DNA from 4 places in the Streptomyces sp. NPDC054794 genome. Region 1 is predicted to be linked to each of the others. Evidence: riboswitches for the same ligand, from Rfam matches in the RefSeq annotation. Region 1 holds a riboswitch; each other region holds the start of a gene.
What was found. Region 1 has a riboswitch for cyclic di-AMP ahead of ACWGKT_RS23850 (transglycosylase SLT domain-containing protein). Riboswitches for the same ligand answer to the same signal wherever they lie in the genome.

Region 1 (2,192 bases):
AGCTCCAGCCCTGCGGCATCACCAAGGCGACCGGCCTGGCGCTGGCCGCCGAACACCTCGACCTGAGCGCCGAACGGGCCATCGCCTTCGGGGACATGCCCAATGACATCCCCATGTTCCGCTGGGCGGCTCACGGCGTGGCGATGGCCAACGCCCATCCCGAACTCAAGGCGGTGGCCGACGAGATCACGAAGTCGAACGAGGACGACGGCATCGCCGTCGTCCTCGAAAGACTCTTCGCTTAGCTCTACCGCTTCGGGTGGACGCGTCAGTACGCGCTGTTGACGTTGTCCATCGAGCCGTACCGCGCGGCCGCGTAGTTGCAGGCGGCGGTGATGTTCGCGATCGGGTCGTAGATGTCGAACGACGTGCCGGCCACGTGGTACGTGTTGAACGTCGGGTCGATGACCTGCAGCAGGCCCTTGGACGGGATGCCCTTGGCCGCGTTGGAGTCCCACAGGTTGATGGCCCGCGGGTTGCCGGACGACTCGCGCATGATGTTGCGGTGGATCCCGTTGTACGAGCCCGGAATGTGCTTCTCCGCCATGATCGCGAGGGACTCGCGGATCCAGCCGTCGAGGTTGTTCGGGTACCCGGCGAGTGTGGTGGAGGGGGTGGTGGCCGTCGGGGCGGCCGAGGCGGCGGTCGCGCCGACGAGCGGGACGGCGAGCACCGTGACACCGGTGCCGACGAGGGCGAGCTTGCGGACGAGGCGGGACGAGCGGGTGCTGGTGTGCTGAGCGGCAGCAGACATGGCGAAGTTCCTCTCCGTCGCCTACGAGGTGAGCTGTCGGGTTCGGGCGGGGAGGTGCCCGGCCGTACCACCGTGAGGTGGCACTGACTTCACCCCGCCGTTCCGGTGCGACATGTGCCGACCGGTCCGGCGACTTACCTGGGTTCCCCCGCTCCTGCCTACGGCGAATGAGTTCGTCGATGGGTGCGTAGGGCGGCGGCAGGATTCGGCGTTCCGCCCGACAGCCCGGAAGCTATGCGAGAGCACATGTCGGGAACAAGACTCGGAATCACATAACGCACCGATTGACCTTGGTCTGAGGCGTATGGGGTGCTTGATCCTTTGCGGTTGCCAAGCCTCAACTGGCCGACGCGGCAAGGCGAAATGGGTCAAAGGGGGCTCTGGTGGTCCGATGGGGTGGAGTGACCCAATTCACGGAATAAGGCTGGAATAATATTCACGGCAAAGCGGACATGCGGGTCGGAAGGGGGTTTCGCGAGGGCGACGAAAGAGTCCTTTTCCCGCGTTCGGCGGAATGGGCCCACCACCCCTTGTAGGTCGTTTTGTCCGATACCGGAAGTGGCTCGTATCACAGGCGCGCCGCACCTGCGGTCACTCGGGTTGGGCCGGACGGCGGACGGTGTCGCCGTTTGCTCCGGTGGGTGAGCCGGTGGGTGGGGTGGGCCGGCGGACGGGCCGACGGGCGGAGCGGAGGGTGGGCGGGGGCGTGAAGGGGGTGAGGCGCTCCGGATGGTGGAACCCGCCGGGCGGGGCCCGTCGTTGTCCTGATGGTCGCCGCCGGAGCGGGCCCCGGCGGCCGCCGTGAGCGGCTCGGGCGCGAGGGCCGCCATTCGGACGAATGGGTAAGCAGACGGACAAAGAGTGCTGCATCCTCTGGAGTCGATAAATATTTGGTCATATCGACTGATCGAAAACATACCGGTCGTGCTCCGATAGCGCCCGGGCTGGACGGGTGGGCGCTATCGGTGATCGAAACCTGACCGGATACGCTGACTTGAGTGATGGCAGCGACCTATCGACAAACCGCGTAACCGCCAGCAGACACCAGCAGACAGGAGACCCCTCGTGACCGTCGTCGGGCCGTTCGGGCTGAGCGTGCGGGACCAGGCTCTGGAAGCCGATGTCCAGGCCGGATTGGCGGCTGTCGAGGAGGGTTTGCTCGAAGCCACCAAGAGTGAGGTCCCGTTCATCACGGAGGCCGCGCAGCACCTGGTGCGGGCCGGCGGGAAGCGGTTCCGGCCGCTGCTCGTGATGCTCGCGGCCCAGTTCGGTGACCCGTACGCGCCGGGCATCGTGCCCTCGGCCGTCGTCGTCGAGCTGACCCACCTCGCGACGCTGTACCACGACGACGTGATGGACGAGGCGCTGGTGCGCCGCGGCGTGGACAGCGCGAACACCCGCTGGGGCAACTCGGTCGCCGTCCTCACGGGTGACTTCC
Region 2 (2,192 bases), on a different contig from region 1:
CCATCGCCATCCCGCTCCTCGGTGCCACCGCCGCGAACGCGGCCGACGGAAACACCTGGGACAAGGTGGCCGAGTGCGAGAGCGGCGGCTCCTGGAGCGCCGACACGGGCAACGGGTACTACGGCGGCCTGCAGATGTCCCAGGACGACTGGGACAAGTACGGCGGCCTCCACTACGCCGTCAGCCCCGACCAGGCCAGCCGTTCGCAGCAGATAGCCGTCGCCGAGCGGATCCTCGCCGACCAGGGCACGGAGCACTGGGCCACCTGCGCCCTGCTGTCCGGGCTCACCGCGAACTCCGGTTCGGTCGACGTCGACACCGGTGTCGGGGGATCCGGCTCGCAGGGCAACGGCCAGGCCTCTTCCGGCGATTCGGATGAGTCATCCGGTTTGTCCGACTCGTCCAGCGGGTCCGACGAGTCCGGCGACTCCGACGGTGCCGCTCCGTCCCACGGTTCCTCACCGTCCGCCTCTCCCTCGTCGAGCGCCGACACCGGCAAGAAGGGCGAGGGGGAGAACTCCGCAAAGTCGGACAAGTCGGCATCGCCCGACTCCAAGGGTTCGGGCGATTCGCAGGGAACCCACAGCTCGGTCACCGAGTCTCCCAAGGTGGACGACTCGGACAACTCGTGGCAGACCGGTAGTTCTTGGAGCCTGGTCGACACCGGGGCGAGCAGCGGCGGCCGCCACCGCGGGGTCAGTGCGGACGAGGACGCGGACGAAAGTGCCGTAAGCGGACAGACCGCCACAACTTCCGGCCGTCACGCCACTCGTGGGGACTCCACCTACACCGTGCGCTCCGGTGACACTCTCGTCTCCATCGCGGACTCCCTTGACGTGGACGGCGGATGGCGGGCGCTCTATGCCGCCAACGAGAAGTCCATCGGGGCCGACCCGAACGACATCTCCGCCGGTCAGACCCTGGAAGTTGGCGGCGAAACGGGTGCAAAGTAGCGGGAGTTGGCGTCCCGATTCGGGCTCAATGTCCGCTTTGCTGAAAGTGTGGGATGAGTCTCAGAAGCCCTGATCGTCTTTGAAATTCCCCGGATCACGTGTCTACGGTCGGGACCGCTCGTCACCACGAGCCCCGGCTGCCGCAACGCCGAATCCTGTCAGCGGCCGTACGGGAACAGTCGTCGCGTCACGCGCCGTAGGCAGGAGCGGGGGACCCAAGGTAGGTGCCGGGCCCGGCAGTTGATGCCGGATCCGGCTTGGGGTGAAGCCACGCCTTCTCGGAAGGTGTGGCCGGGCAACTCAACCGGCCCGAACCCGACAGCTCACCTCGCAGGCGTCGGTGAGGGGATCGATCCATGCTGTTTTCCGGCAAGGGCAAGCACCGTCGTCCGGCCAAGGCCACCCGCGCCATCGCGATCGCCGGTGTCACCGGCGCCGCCATCGCCGCTCCGCTGGTCGCCTCCGGCAGCGCTTCCGCCGCCACCGCCTCCGAGTGGGACAAGGTCGCCCAGTGCGAGGCGGGCGGCAACTGGTCCATCAACACCGGTAACGGCTACTACGGCGGTCTGCAGTTCTCCGCTTCCACCTGGGCCGCCTACGGCGGCACGAAGTACGCCGCCACCGCCGACAAGGCGAGCAAGGCGCAGCAGATCGAGATCGCCGAGAAGGTCCTCGCCGCCCAGGGCAAGGGTGCCTGGCCGGTCTGCGGCACGGGCCTGTCCAGCACCCCGTACGGCGGCTCCGCCGCCGCGCCCACCACCCGCTCGACCGAGCCGCAGGCCGCCACCCGCTCCACCAAGCGTCCGGCCGTGACCAAGACCGTCACCACCCCGACCGGCAAGAAGGTCAAGAAGGGCGACGGCGAGTACAAGGTCGTCAAGGGTGACACCCTCGGCTCGATCGCCGCGAAGCACAAGGTCAAGGGCGGCTGGCAGAAGCTGTTCCAGCTGAACAAGGGCATCGTCCAGGACGCCGACCTCATCTACCCCGGCCAGCAGCTGCACCTGAAGTAATCAGTGGCCCGCAGCTGAGCCACGGCGCCCTCACACTCGTGCCCCCACCGCGGAGGGCACCTGAGGTCACCCCCGTCCCCACGGTCTCCCCGCCCCGGCGCGTAATCCCCCGTACGCGCCGGGGCGGGGTTTTTCGTGTGCCGTTCGCCGGGGCTTCGAGTCGTTTTCCACTCTCCCTTTGTTCCGACAGGAAACAATGGGTACCGTCAGACCCTGTCCACGGGAC
Region 3 (2,192 bases), on a different contig from region 1:
CTCGCCCGCGGCCTTGTTGGTGAAGGTGATCGCGAGGATCTGGCCCGGGTGGACGTGCCGCTCGGCCAGCAGGTGGGCGATGCGGTGGGTGAGCACGCGGGTCTTGCCCGAGCCGGCGCCGGCCACGATGAGCAGCGGGGAGCCGGCGTGCGAGACGGCCGCACGCTGGTTCTCGTTCAGCCCCTCCAGGAGCGCGGCCGCGTCGAGCACCGGGCGCGGGGCCCCGTCGCGGTAGTGGGAGTCGCGGTCCGGAGGCACGTCGAACTTCCCGCCGAACAGATCGTCCGGAATCGACTCCGGAGCGTGATCGTCCTCGGGCGGCGGCGGGGGCTCCTCCGCGTGCCCGCGGGGGGCCTGGAGATCCGCCAGGAAGCTTTCGTCAAAGAGGCTGCTCATCGCTCTCCGAGTCTAGGGCGCCGCACTGACAACCCGCGGCCACCCCGGAAATCAGCGGCCCCGGATCTTCCGGATCCGGCCATCGGACACCTTCCCGCCCTCCGGAGTCGTTCCGTCACACCAGGTGAACGACCGACCTTCCACGCCGCCACGGCACCCGAACCATGACCAGCGAGCCGGTAACGCTACGAAGCGGACGGGTGTCGCGGCTCCGGACAAGTCGTCGCATGTCACTCCGGATTGAGCACGGTGCGCGAAATCCATGGTCAAGGTCACGAAAATGTATCGGGCATATCGCACATCAACCTTCACAGGGGCCACACGAGTTGGCTAGCGTTCCGGGCAGGCCGTACGACCCCCACCGGCGAACGTCGCCGGGCCGCACGGCCTCCGCCGAGTCCGGCGCCTCCTCGCGGCAGCCGGAGCCGGGGACCCACCGACCTTGGGGTGAATCGGTCCGACTTCCCTTCGGGGACCGGCCGTAGGGCAACCCTTCCGAACCACCCGCCCGAACCCGACAGCTAACTCGGTAGGCGGAACATGGAAGGAGTCGCCTCCCTTGGCGTCGCACCGCAAGTCGCGCCCCCCGAGCCCCCTCGTAGCAGGCATACGCACCCCCGCCCTCGCCACCGCCGCCCTCACCTCGGTGGCCCTGCTGTCCCAGACGGCCAACGCCACCCCGTCCACCGACGGCAAGCCGAGCATCGAGGAGGTCGAGAAGAAGGTCGACGACCTCTACCGCCAGGCGGAGTCGGCGACCGAGAAGTACAACTCGGCCAAGGAGAAGTCCGGCAAGCAGCGCAAGCAGGTCGACACGTTGCTGGACGACGTGGCCCGGCGCACGGACAAGCTCAACAAGGCCCGTGAGGAACTGGGCACCTTCGCCGCGGCCCAGTACCGCACCGGGAGCTCCGCCCCCGACACGGCCACCTTCCTGCTCGCGGACTCCCCGCAGGACTACTTCGACCAGACCCAGCTGATGCACCGGCTGACCTCGCGTCAGAAGGAAGCGGTCGACGACTACGTCACGCAGCAGTCCGCGACCATGAAGAAGCGGCAGGAGGCCGCCAAGAGCCTGGAGACGCTCAACGAGTCGCAGAGCGAGCTGAAGACCGCCAAGGCCACCGTCCAGACGAAGCTCTCCACCGCGCGGGAGCTGCTGTCCAAGCTGACGGCGGAGGAGAAGGCGCGGCTCGCCGCGATCGAGAAGCGCAAGCAGGAGGAGGCCGCGCGGAAGGCGGCCGAGCTCGCGAAGCAGCAGGCCGCGCAGCAGGCGGCCGAGGAAGCGGCCCAGCGGAAGAAGGACGCGGCGGCGAGCGCGTCCCCCTCGCCGTCGCCGTCCACCGGCTCGTCGACCGGCACCTCCACCGGGTCGGGCTCGTCGACGCCCAGCTCCACGTCCACCGCCAAGGCCGACAAGGCGCTCGCCTTCGCCCGCGCCCAGATCGGCAAGCCGTACGTCTGGGGCGCCACCGGCCCCGGCTCCTACGACTGCTCCGGCCTCACCCAGGCCGCCTGGAAGGCCGCCGGCGTCAGCCTCCCGCGCACCACCTGGGACCAGGTCAACGCCGGCACCACGGTCTCCCTCGCGGACGCCCGGCCCGGCGATCTGATCTTCTTCTACGACGACATCAGCCACGTCGGCATCTACATCGGCGGCGGCATGATGATCCACGCCCCGAAGCCGGGCGCCTACGTCCGCGAGGAGTCGATCTACTACGCCGGCTCGTCGATCATCCACAGCGTGGTGCGGCCCGCCTGAGCGGCGGACGCGCACGCCTGCGTGTGCCGCTGGG
Region 4 (2,192 bases), on a different contig from region 1:
CCCTCGGTGAAGCTGTCCCCCACCGCCACGTACGACCCGATCACTGATCTGTTGTCACTCTTCGAATCGTCTGCCACATCGGCCCATGATTCCCCTTCGGATGTGACCTACGCGATCGTAGGAAGGGGTTGACGAACGGTGAGATAAGACACCCTTAAAGAGTTTGCCAATGGGGGAATAGGTGGTCCCGCAGGCCTGTTGAAGCCCCGAAACACCTTGAAGTCCTGGCCCGGGAGACACCGAAGGCCGGACCCGGGGGGATCGAGGTCCGGCCTTCGGCTGCGTAGGCGCGCCGCGTGTCAGGCGACGGCGACGCCGTGCGCGCGAAGGTAGCTGACGGGGTCCACGTCCGAGCCGTAGTTCGGCGTGGTGCGGATTTCGAAGTGCAGGTGCGGGCCGGTCACGTTGCCGGTCGCGCCGGACAGCCCCACCTGCTGGCCCGGGGCCACGGCCTGGCCCGCCGTGACGGAGAGCTGGGACAGGTGGGCGTACTGGGCGTAGTAGCCGTCGGCGAGCCGGATCACGACCTGGTTGCCGTAGGCGCCGCCCCAGCCCGCGGAGACGACCGTGCCCGTGCCCACGGCCTTGACCGGGGTGCCGGTCGGGACGACGAAGTCGACGCCGGTGTGGTAGCCGCTGGACCACATGCTGCCCGCGACGTGGTAGGAGGTGCCGATGGTGGCGCCCTGGACCGGCAGGGTGAAGCCGGTGGAGACCGTGGTCACGGTGTTCGCCGCGGTGTCGGCCGACGTGCCGGCGGCCGGGGCGCTCTGCCCGGACGCGTCCGACACGGCCGACGGCTCGGCGGCCGGGGCCGAGGGAGCGGCGGGAGCGTAGGAGGGCGCCTGCGCACGGGACGGCTGGGTGAAGGCCGCGGCCTTCTTGCCGAGGAGGAGCTTCAGGCCGGGGTGGATGAGCGAGGGGTTGCCGCCGACGGCCTGGTGGTTGTCCCGGTAGAGCCGGTGCCAGCCGCCGCGCACCTGGTGTTCGTCGGCGATCTTCGCGAGGCAGTCGCCGGACTTCACGGTGTACGTACGCGTTCCCGCATGCGCTTTCGCGGCCTTCTTCGCGACGGTCGGAACCGACTGGACGGCCTTTTCCGCGACGGACTGGGCGGCCGACTGCGCGGTGGTCGCGTGGGCGCCGGTGGCACCCAGGAGCGGCAGCGCCAGCGCGGCGCCACCGGTACCGGCGACGGCTATCGACCGGCTGAACCGCGGGGTCTTGGGGCGGCGGTGCTTACCCTTCGCGGGCATGGCGCATTCCTCTCCGACGCCTGCGAGGTGAGCTGTCGGGTTCGGGCTGGAGCTGCCCGGCCGCGTGAGGCGCGGCTTCACCCCTAGGCGTCCCGGAGACCGGAACAGGCCGTCGTGCCTGGTGGGTCCCCCGCTCCTGCCGTGCACGGGTGAGTGTGTGCGGGGCTCCGGGCGGCGGCAGGATTCGGCGTTCCGACCGGATTGGTGGCGAACGTAAGCGAGCAAGATGCGAACGGACAAGCAGAAGGTTCCTTGTGTCCGGCTTTAGCTTGATCCGTTACGGGAATTCCCGGTCACCCTCCGTGCATTTCCGCCCGGTTCGCCCCGTCAAATCCCTGGAAAAGCCCGCGAATTACGTGAGCATGACGCGCGACGGACGGTCACCGTATGACGCTCCTCACGCACCGCCCTGCAGGCCCCTTCATTCCAGAGCGAGTTGGAATGAAGAGGTCGATTGGGACATAAGCCTCAAATACGACGGAGGCGGAAGACGGCCGCGTCGAAATCGCCCCGCAGGCCGGTGCGCAGACCGTGGTGCAGCAGGATCGCCCCGCGGTGCATTTCACCCGTTTCGCGGCATTCGTACGACGCCGTCGGGTCGAGGCCGCGCAGCCGCAGCGCCGGGACCGGCTCACCGTAGGACTGGGCCTGGAGGCAGGCGAGTACGACCGCCTCGTCCCCGAGCACGTACTGCACCGCGCTCAGCCCGCCCTCCGGGGGCCGCAGCCGGTACAGCTCGCCGCGCTGCACGACCGGACGGATCTCCTTGTAGAGCTCCACCCATTCCCCGGCCTCGGTGAGCTCCTCCTCACTCCACTCCGCGAGGTCGCCGCCCACTCCGAGGACTCCGGCCATGGAGCTCACGAACCGGAAGCGCAGGGAGCTGAACCGGCCGTTGAGCTGGGTGTTCGGGCTGTCGGTGACCCAGGCGGCCAT

Region 2: another riboswitch for cyclic di-AMP. It lies ahead of ACWGKT_RS04610 (transglycosylase family protein); the one in region 1 lies ahead of ACWGKT_RS23850 (transglycosylase SLT domain-containing protein).
Region 3: another riboswitch for cyclic di-AMP. It lies ahead of ACWGKT_RS21715 (C40 family peptidase); the one in region 1 lies ahead of ACWGKT_RS23850 (transglycosylase SLT domain-containing protein).
Region 4: another riboswitch for cyclic di-AMP. It lies ahead of ACWGKT_RS15200 (M23 family metallopeptidase); the one in region 1 lies ahead of ACWGKT_RS23850 (transglycosylase SLT domain-containing protein).

What each region holds. Positions count from the first base shown of each region.
Region 1 covers NZ_JBSHAQ010000022.1:142,537-144,728, forward strand. The annotation lists gene ACWGKT_RS23845 (HAD family hydrolase) at 1-245, shown strand, start outside; gene ACWGKT_RS23850 (transglycosylase SLT domain-containing protein) at 269-754, opposite strand; cyclic di-AMP (ydaO/yuaA leader) riboswitch at 758-930, opposite strand; gene ACWGKT_RS23855 (polyprenyl synthetase family protein) at 1,820-2,192, shown strand, end outside.
Region 2 covers NZ_JBSHAQ010000003.1:206,476-208,667, forward strand. The annotation lists gene ACWGKT_RS04605 (transglycosylase family protein) at 1-953, shown strand, start outside; cyclic di-AMP (ydaO/yuaA leader) riboswitch at 1,136-1,305, shown strand; gene ACWGKT_RS04610 (transglycosylase family protein) at 1,310-1,966, shown strand.
Region 3 covers NZ_JBSHAQ010000019.1:137,710-139,901, forward strand. The annotation lists gene pcrA (DNA helicase PcrA) at 1-396, opposite strand, end outside; cyclic di-AMP (ydaO/yuaA leader) riboswitch at 778-947, shown strand; gene ACWGKT_RS21715 (C40 family peptidase) at 956-2,158, shown strand.
Region 4 covers NZ_JBSHAQ010000012.1:93,414-95,605, reverse strand. The annotation lists gene ACWGKT_RS15205 (SGNH/GDSL hydrolase family protein) at 1-44, opposite strand, end outside; gene ACWGKT_RS15200 (M23 family metallopeptidase) at 300-1,256, opposite strand; cyclic di-AMP (ydaO/yuaA leader) riboswitch at 1,261-1,418, opposite strand; gene ACWGKT_RS15195 (alpha-galactosidase) at 1,725-2,192, opposite strand, start outside.